Regions from separate parts of the Paenibacillus enshidis genome, predicted to be linked through region 1. Evidence: predicted binding sites of a transcription regulator. Region 1 holds the regulator's gene; the other holds the start of a gene.
The links. The regulator NrdR, encoded in region 1, represses ribonucleotide reductase genes. The targets are predictions, from matches to a motif close to AACACNATATATNGTGTT.

Region 1 (4,424 bases):
CGATGCCATTGCCCGGGAAGTGATGCTTCCGGGGCATCCTGTGCTGGAAGCTGTTGTCCGTCATTTCGGGCAAGAAGTATTGAATCAAGACGGTACGCTGCATCGCAAGAAGCTGGGAGCGATTGTATTTGCCAATCCCACAGAGCGCCAAGCGTTGAATGATATTACCCATCCTGCCATTCGGCAGGAGATCTTACGGCGGATGAATGCTTATGAGACGGAGTTTCCGGACAAGCTAATCGTTGTGGATATTCCGCTTCTGTATGAGTCCGGGCTGGACAAGCTTTTTCATAAGGTTCTGGTTGTTTACGTTCCGCGGGAAGTTCAATTGAAAAGGCTGATGGAGCGTGACGGACTGACGGAGGAGCAAGCCAGCCAAAGGCTTGATGCACAGATGCCGATTGAGGAGAAGAAACGTCTGGCGGATATCGTAGTCGATAACAGCCGTGATATGGCCTCTACAGAACGGCAGTTGGATGAGTTGTGTGAGCGGAAGGTATTTTCATGACGATTATGCGTAAAAAAAGGGTTCTGCTTGTTTTGTTTGTTGCTTTTGTGCTTTTTTTATTTCTCAGCTCCAATTGGATGTCCTGGTTTTATCCGATTCATTACAAGGATGAAATCAGAGAGCATGCCGAAATGTATGATGTGGACCCATTCCTTATTGCCTCTATTATCCGTGTGGAGACTAATTATGAGACAAGCAGGGAATCACGCAGGGGAGCGCTTGGTCTGATGCAGCTGATGCCGGACACGGCGCAATGGATCATGGATACAACAGGTGTTCCCAAGAGTTCGCTTGAACTCATAAGGGACGAGCCTGATATGAATATAAAGCTCGGTACCTGGTATGTACACAGGCTGGGAGAACAGTTTCAGAATAATCCGGTAGCGATGATCGCCGCTTATAACGCAGGCCCCGGAAAGGTCAAAGAATGGCTGCGGGAGGGGACTTGGGACGGCAGGGAACAGACGATCAAGCAGATTCCGTTCGGGGAAACAAGGCATTATGTACAACGGGTCATCCATTATTACAGACAGTACACGAAAATATACGGTCACTTTTAATGGAGGAAAATGACGGGACAAGCCGTTTGACCTGTCCCGCCGTTTTAAGAGGTTAAGAATTAACGAAATTGACCTGCCAGTTGCTGCTCAGCGATTGTCACCAGACGTTTCGTGATGAAACCCCCGATCGAACCGTTCTCGTAAGAAGTCATGTTACCTTGGTAGCCGTCTTGTGGAATAGCGATACCAAGTTCCTGAGCAACCTCGTATTTAAGCTGTTCCAACGCACCGGAAGCTTGTTTCACCACCAGGTTGTTGGAGTTTCCATTGTTACCACCTTGTCCCATTGCTGTTCACCTCCTCCGTGTTGGTACAAGTATTATGTGTAGACAGACAGATTTTATTACTCCTGATAGCAGGGAAGTTATTGGTAAAAGGAAGTGAGCGAGTTTTTATGAAATGTCCATTTTGCGGCTATGCAGGCACCAAAGTGCTGGACTCAAGACCAGCGAATGAGAATAAATCCATACGTCGCCGCCGTGAATGCGAGCAATGCAGCCGGCGATTTACCACCTTCGAAATGGTGGAGGAAACACCGCTGATGGTCATTAAGAAGGACGGCAGCCGTGAGGAATTCAGCCGCGACAAAATACTGCGTGGTCTTATCCGGGCTTGTGAGAAGCGGCCGGTCTCTGTTGAGCATCTGGAGCGGATCGTTTCACAGGTGGAGAATTCGCTGCGCAATACCGCAGCAGCCGAGGTGGAAAGCCGTAATATCGGCGAGCTGGTCATGGAGCAGCTGTACCCGGTGGATGAGGTGGCCTATGTCCGTTTTGCATCGGTATACCGCCAGTTCAAGGACATCAATATGTTCATGAAGGAACTGAAAACACTACTCTCCAAGGACACGGCCGACGAATAAACGTCGGCCTCAGGCGGTGAAAAAAGTATTGACAGTGGGGCTTGAATTTTATATGATATAGGAGTCGCCGCAAGCGGATGACAAATTGAATAAGAATTTGGGGCCTTAGCTCAGCTGGGAGAGCGCATCGCTGGCAGCGATGAGGTCAGGGGTTCGATCCCCCTAGGCTCCATAATTAAAGAACCTCATGACCAATTCGGTTATGAGGTTTCTTTGTTAAATCATCTGCGAGCAGCTCGATTGTTGCTCTCATACTATAACGGGTGTGACAGCGCTTATTCAGCTCAAAATGCCTCGTTTCAAATTCTAAAGGTTACCAGCGAGCTTATCTGGCTGTTTTCAATAAGAACTCTCCATATTTGCGCAAATAACGTCAACCAGAACCGTTAGATTTTCAAAAGCGATTATTGCTCTGCCATAACCGCAGGGACAACCGTTAAAAAATATCGCACTGTATTCACTTTATTACCGTAAGTCGGTAAGAGCGATATCGCTGTTTTCCACTTGCCACCTCAAGCAGTTTCTTCTCGATCAGGCCGCGAAGAATAACTCTGACGCGGTGTTCTGAAAGCAGCAAATGGCCTGATAACTCGACTGGCGTAAAAGGACGCAGCAGTCTGTGAGCAAACCGCAAGGTTTCGGCTTCCGCCCAGCCGAGTCCGGACGGCACAGAGCTGGCTAGAAACTTTCCAACGAAGGAAAGAACGAGCTGCTTGCAGACCCCTGGGTCATCCCGAATTGACAAATAAGCGATTGGAAGGAAGAGCCAATCATCAAGAACCAGTAGGGATTGCTTCATGCACAAATCCTTGAATCGACTAACCTCAATATCTCTGGCGTGACTTCGATAGTCCTGAATTTCAATACAACCTTTGACATTGCCGGGCAAGTACGCAAAGTCAAGATAGCGATATCCATTATTAAAGTCCCTGATCTCGTATTCTGGGTATAAGTGATTCAGACTGCCTATAACAGGAAACCAGATCAAGCGCAAAAAATCGATCGATCCGCGGCTTAATCCCTTTCGCAGCATTTCCCGCCTTCTGGGGCTTTTCTCTTCAGCAATCTGCTGTTCCATCCATTTCTGATAAACTTCATCAAATATGCTCATAGAATTCACATCCGATCCGATTAATTCAAAAATAAAAACCGCTTTAATACGTCAATGCTCTGATGAACAAGACGTATTGAAGCGGTATGTGCTTCACACCGTAATTTGATTACAATGTAGCATAACCAGAAAGAATCTTCAAGTGAACAAATTTCTTTTGAATAGTACAGCTAACCATAACGGGAGAGCGCTTACATGTCAGGCCAGAGCCCGATCTCCCTAGACGGGGAATGAAGGGGGCACTTCACAATTCAGTTATGAGGTGCTTTGCTAAATCATCTACGTGCCGCCGCCCTAAAGTTGCTTTCAAACTATAACGGGTGTAACAGCGCTTATTCAGCTCAAAATGCTCCGTTTCAAATTCTAAAGGTTACCAGCGAGCTTATCTGGCTGTTTTCACTAAAGAACACTCCATATTTGCTCAAATAACGTCAACCAGAACCGTTAGATTTTCAGAAGCGATTATTATCTTGTAATAACCGCTGCGGTAACCGTTAAAATGTACTATAACCTGGATAGTGCGACTAACCACAATGGATGAGCGGTGGCACTTTCGATGATTTGCCCCCGCGCTTTTTGCTTATGACCTATCCAATCCATTAAAATCCTTGAGCATGTCGATAAAATATTCAAGCTGATCTTCATTCCATTTGGAAATGCGTTCAAAATAGGCGATTTCCTTTTCCTTAAGAGCTTCTTTCGTTTTTTCCCGCCCCAGATCCGTGAGGGACAGAAATATTCCCCGGCGATCCTCGGGAGAGGATTCCCTTTTCACATACTCCAACTGCTCCAGCTGTTTGACGAGGCGGCTGACGGAGCTGCGGTCCATAGCTGTTGCCTCCGCCAATACAGAGGCGCTCGTAGGTCCGTATGAATAAAGCCAACGGACAAGATGGAAAGCGGCAGGCTGCAGGGAAGGATCAAACCGTGCGGCGATTTTTACATTTAGCGCGTGCATTGAAGTAATTAAGGCATTGAGTTGTTCACCGAGCAGCAGCTCCAAATGTGTGCGCCGCGTATTTTTATATTGATCTTCATTCATCTGTTTCACCTAACCTCTGCAATTTGTATAATTTAATTAGTTGACATATATCAATCAATTCAATATAGTTGATTTATGTCAATTATATAAAGGTGTCCGCCATAAGTCAAAGCTTAAGGCGGAATTACGGGAAAGGAGCAGTCTAATGACGACAAAACCGATGATTGTAATCACCGGAGCCACAAGTGGTCTGGGGCAGATCGTGGCGGTTGAAATGGCCAAGCGTGGGGTCCATCTTGTTTTGACAGCCAGAAGCAGGGAGCGTGCTGAAGCAACCGGGAAAATGATACATGAACAGATGCCTTCAGCATCAGTTGACTTTTTTTACGGAGATTTGTCCT
Region 2 (4,424 bases), on a different contig from region 1:
GTATAATCTCCGGTCAGATAACCGGTGACACGGCGCAGCCGCTGAAAGTGGGTGGCTTCCTCGTCCGTGCCGCATTGCGGGCATTCACTGCCAATGATGCCTTCATATCCGCAATCCGGGCACCGGTCAATCGGGTGATTGATGGAAAAATACCCGATATTCTGGGAGAGGGCGTACTGCACGATGGACCGGAACGCCTCCGGGTTGCTGCGGGCATTGCCATCCAGTTCAATATAGGAGATGGCACCCGCATTGCAGTAGGTATGGAAAGACGCCTCCAGATCAATCTTGCGTGCCGCTGTTACTTTGTAATAAACGGGAATATGAAAAGAGTTCGTATAATACTCGCGGTCCGTAACCCCTTCAATGATTCCGAATTCCGCGGCATCCAGCTTCGTGAATTTGCCTGCAAGTCCCTCGGCAGGTGTCGCAAACAGGGTGATGTTCAGGTCATGCGTTTCGCTCATCCGGTCACAGAAAGCACGCATCGCGGCAATGACGCGCTGTGCTTCCCTGTGTACGGTGTCACTCTCCCCATGGTGCATGCCATACATCGCTTTCATGCATTCTGCCAGCCCGATAAATCCGATGGCCAATGTACCGTGCTTCAGCAGACGGCCGACCTCTTCTTCGGGAGACAGCTGGCCCCCGCCCTCCCATACATCCTCCCTCATCATGAAATCGGAGGCCTTCGCAGGCTGACGGGCCTGAATGCGGTAGCGGTGGATCAACCCCTCCAGAGCAATGTTCATGCTCTTCTCCAGCGTGGCGTAAAATCCCTTGATATCCGGGTGGCTGCGGTTCCCTCTGCATATGCCATGCTCAATACCGATACGCGGCAGGTTGATCGTATTAAAAGACAAATTCCCTTTCCCGCTCTGGCGGTTTCTGCCAAACCGGTCGCCGATGGTACGGGTACGGCACCCCATGGTGGCGATAATCGTATCCGGATCGTTTTCCCGGTAATACGGCAAATTAAAAGAGGCGTCCACATTGACGAAATTCGGGTACAACCGCTTGCTGGAGCACTCGACGGCCAGCAGGAACAGATCGTAGTTCGGGTCGCCGTGCTTTTGATTGATCCCCTGCTTGCACTGGAAAATATGCTGTGGAAACACAGGCGTTTCGCCTGCGCCCAGCCCGCGGATCGTTGCTTCCAGCAGCGTGCGGGATACAAGCCTTCCCTCGGGGGAAGTGCACATACCGTAATTAAGAGAGGTAAAAGGAATCTGACCTCCGGCCCGGCTGCTCATCGTATTCAGGTTATGGATGAGGGACTCTGCCGCCTGGCGCGTTTCCGCGATCGTTTCTTCCATAGCGAACGCATAGGAGCGGGGGCAGGCATTCCGTGCTGCTTCACTTTCCATATGTATCTGTTCATAGGCGGATGGGGCTGTCTCTGCAAAAAGCCGCTGTCCCTTACTGAAGTGTCTCCGGAAAGAGCGTGCTACATAAGGGGCAAGGTCCCAGTCGATCTTGTTGGCAGACACGCCGCCAAATTGGCTGTTTTGCTGTGCCTGAAAAATGATGGCCACAAGCGCCATGGCGGACATGATGGTCTGAGGCGTTCTTACCGATCCGTTGCCGGTATTAAATCCTCTTTCCAGCAGCCTGTTAAATGGAATAAAGATACAGTTCGTTGTGCCGAGCGCATACTGATCCAGGTCATGGACATAGATGTATCCCTGATCTGCCGCCTGCTTAAGCTCGCTCGGGAGAATGAATTCCCTGGCATACCATTTGGCGTATTCCGATCCCAGCCTGCTCATTTTGCCGCTGAAGGATTCTCCGTTCAGGTTGGCATTTTCACGCAAAATATCGGGGTCACATGCTCCGATCACCCGTTCACCGATAGTTCGGACATAGGAATCTGACAACATATTCATAATTTATTCCTCCGAATTTCACAATATATAGAACAAAGTATCCTTATTTTAGCTATATATTGTATTTGGTTATGTGATGTAAGTCACATTTTCTGGTCGGGATCACTGAGGGCAAAGCTGGCTGTCCCGGGCCGCTTCTCATTGCGAAAGGGGCTGTCTTAAACTTGCTGTTGTATTGACGAACTATAAAATAAGATTTATACTAGGTCTAAAAATAAACGATAATTATTCTAATCTAATATCAACTGTAATGAAAAGACTTAGTGATATAAAAGGGAGATGCACGGGATGAGAACTCTAAATTTAACCTCACAGCGGCAGGCTGTGTATGATGTGGTTCGTGAATCCAATGATCACCCCACAGCGGCGGACGTCATGAACCGGCTGATGGAGCGTGGTTACAATCTGGCCTACGGTACAGTGTACAACTCGCTGCGTTATCTGACGGATAAAGAGCTGATCCGTGAGCTGAAGCTAGGGGAGGCGGCCAGCCGTTATGACGGGCGCATGGATGATCATCAGCATGTCATCTGTCAGGTGTGCGGACGGGTGGATGAGGTGATGAGCGAAGTTCCGTCGGAATGGACGAAGGAAGTTATGGCAGAAACGGGGTATGATATTGCCCATGCCCATGTCGTATTCGGAGGTGTATGTCCGGAATGTCAAAGCAAACGAATCAGATAAGCCATGCGGTTGCAAGAGTCCGGCTGCCGCGTACCGTCCGGGCGCGCTTTGCCCCGAAGTCGCCGGCGGCCAATCAGCCTTTATTCTGTACGACTACACGGCGGATTGCGCTGATCAGCGCAGTTCCGGGTGTTGTGCAGGCATGGGTGCGGATGCTGACGGATGCCTGCTATGATGTCATGGCGTTCCATCGCTGGAGTCCCGAGCTGCAGGAGCAGCTATTGCCGGACCTGATTCTTTTTGATGCTACAACCTTTGAGGATGCGTTCGCGTTGCAGCGGTGGCATGAATCTCTTGCTGAAGGGGCTGAGCCGCATATATATCTGGTGAATGATGTCTTGATGGAAGCGGCTCGGCAGCTGTTGCCTCATGAAGAGCTTATAAGCTGGCCTGCCGCTTCTGCCCGTCCGGTGCAGCGGATTGAACGAATACTGAGCGGCCGGCCTGCACAGAAGGGGCAGGCTGTTGCCGGACAGCGCATCGTCTTTAAGGATATATGGATTGATCGTGACAAAATGACGGTCCATCAGGCAGAGCGGCAGCTTAGCCTGACCAAGACAGAGTACGATCTGCTGCTCAAGCTGATTGAGACACAGGGCCGTGTGATTTCCCGCGAGCAGATGCTGCATGATATTTGGGAGACGGATTTTAACGGGGGCAGCAATGTGGTGGACGTGCATGTCAAAAGCCTCAGAAAGAAGCTGGGAGATAATGCGGCAGCACCGCGCTACATTACCACGGTAAGAGGCGTAGGTTACAGATTGGCTGATTAACAGAATAACAGGGAATGTTGGGGGAGCGCTCTAACGGATGCTACAACCGCTATTGGTCCCAAGAATAGCGATTTCAAATTATAGCGGTTGCCATGTCGCTTATTTCGCTTAACCCGGATGATTTTGCCTAAATTCAGGGGAATAACGTTGGTCACGACCGTTAGAATTTAGAAAAGGTCTTATTTTGCGAAATAGCAGCTGCTACAACCGTTAGATTTCCAGCGGGCGCACGATCGGCCTGAAAACCTGAAATTTTGAGGGAATCAGAAATGATCAGGGCTACAAGTTGTCTTTATGAAAGAGTTAATGCAACGTTAGGGCGTGAATAGGAGGATTTTTTCTATTCTCGCCTTTTTTTATTAGTAATCGGAAGGGATTGGCGATTTCTTTTTGTATTCTTAAGCAGGGATATACACGCAGCAGCGGAGAGGGCGAAGCAATTCCGGAAAAGCGGTAGCGTTCGCCTTTATCGCCAAATTTCTTCCACTGAAAAATAATTGCGAAATTTGGGGATAACAGCGATTGGAGGAATGGTTCGTTCTCGGAGCGTCTCAGAACATGAAGAAGGTGAGCACCAGATCAACAGTTTTTGACAGTTGACTTCCAGATCAAGCATCACTACAATGGGTAGTGTGAGAGGTGTGCAGGATGAGAAGACTGAACTTTAAGACCGGAGAGAGAGGGCTGAACCGTTTTTTCGGACCTCTGGAATCCCGCATTATGGATATTTTATGGAATGCGCCTGACCGGAGCATCAAGGAAGTGCAGACGTTGCTGGAGCATGACAAGGACATTAGCTTCAATACGGTGATGACTGTCATGAACCGTTTGGTGGACAAGGGCGTGCTCAGCAAGAAGCTCCGCGGACGCACATCGCTATACCGTCCGGTGCAAAGCCGGGAGAAATTTATGGACGTGCAGTCGAAGGAGCTCAGCCATGAGCTGATTGAGCAGTTCGGGCCGCTTGCGGTCAACCATATGATTGATGCCTTGGATGAAGCCGATCCGGAGTTGATTGAACGGCTTGAACAAAAAATCAAACAATGGAAAAAGGAATTGTGAGCGATGTGGAAAACACGAT

Region 2: ACE41H_RS08580 (anaerobic ribonucleoside triphosphate reductase) is a predicted target of NrdR. The motif match lies at 1,935-1,952, and genes of this name have one in related genera.

Annotation. Positions count from the first base shown of each region.
Region 1 is NZ_JBHHMI010000008.1:85,892-90,315, forward strand. It holds gene coaE (dephospho-CoA kinase) at 1-508, shown strand, start outside; gene ACE41H_RS11480 (lytic transglycosylase domain-containing protein) at 505-1,068, shown strand; gene ACE41H_RS11485 (alpha/beta-type small acid-soluble spore protein) at 1,128-1,355, opposite strand; gene nrdR (transcriptional regulator NrdR) at 1,463-1,930, shown strand; tRNA gene ACE41H_RS11495 (tRNA-Ala) at 2,030-2,102, shown strand; gene ACE41H_RS11500 (transcriptional regulator) at 2,388-3,041, opposite strand; gene ACE41H_RS11505 (MarR family winged helix-turn-helix transcriptional regulator) at 3,622-4,083, opposite strand; gene ACE41H_RS11510 (SDR family NAD(P)-dependent oxidoreductase) at 4,229-4,424, shown strand, end outside.
Region 2 is NZ_JBHHMI010000005.1:214,229-218,652, reverse strand. It holds gene ACE41H_RS08580 (anaerobic ribonucleoside triphosphate reductase) at 1-1,886, opposite strand, end outside; gene ACE41H_RS08575 (Fur family transcriptional regulator) at 2,175-2,570, shown strand; gene ACE41H_RS08570 (winged helix-turn-helix domain-containing protein) at 2,546-3,343, shown strand; gene ACE41H_RS08565 (BlaI/MecI/CopY family transcriptional regulator) at 3,992-4,405, shown strand; gene ACE41H_RS08560 (M56 family metallopeptidase) at 4,409-4,424, shown strand, end outside.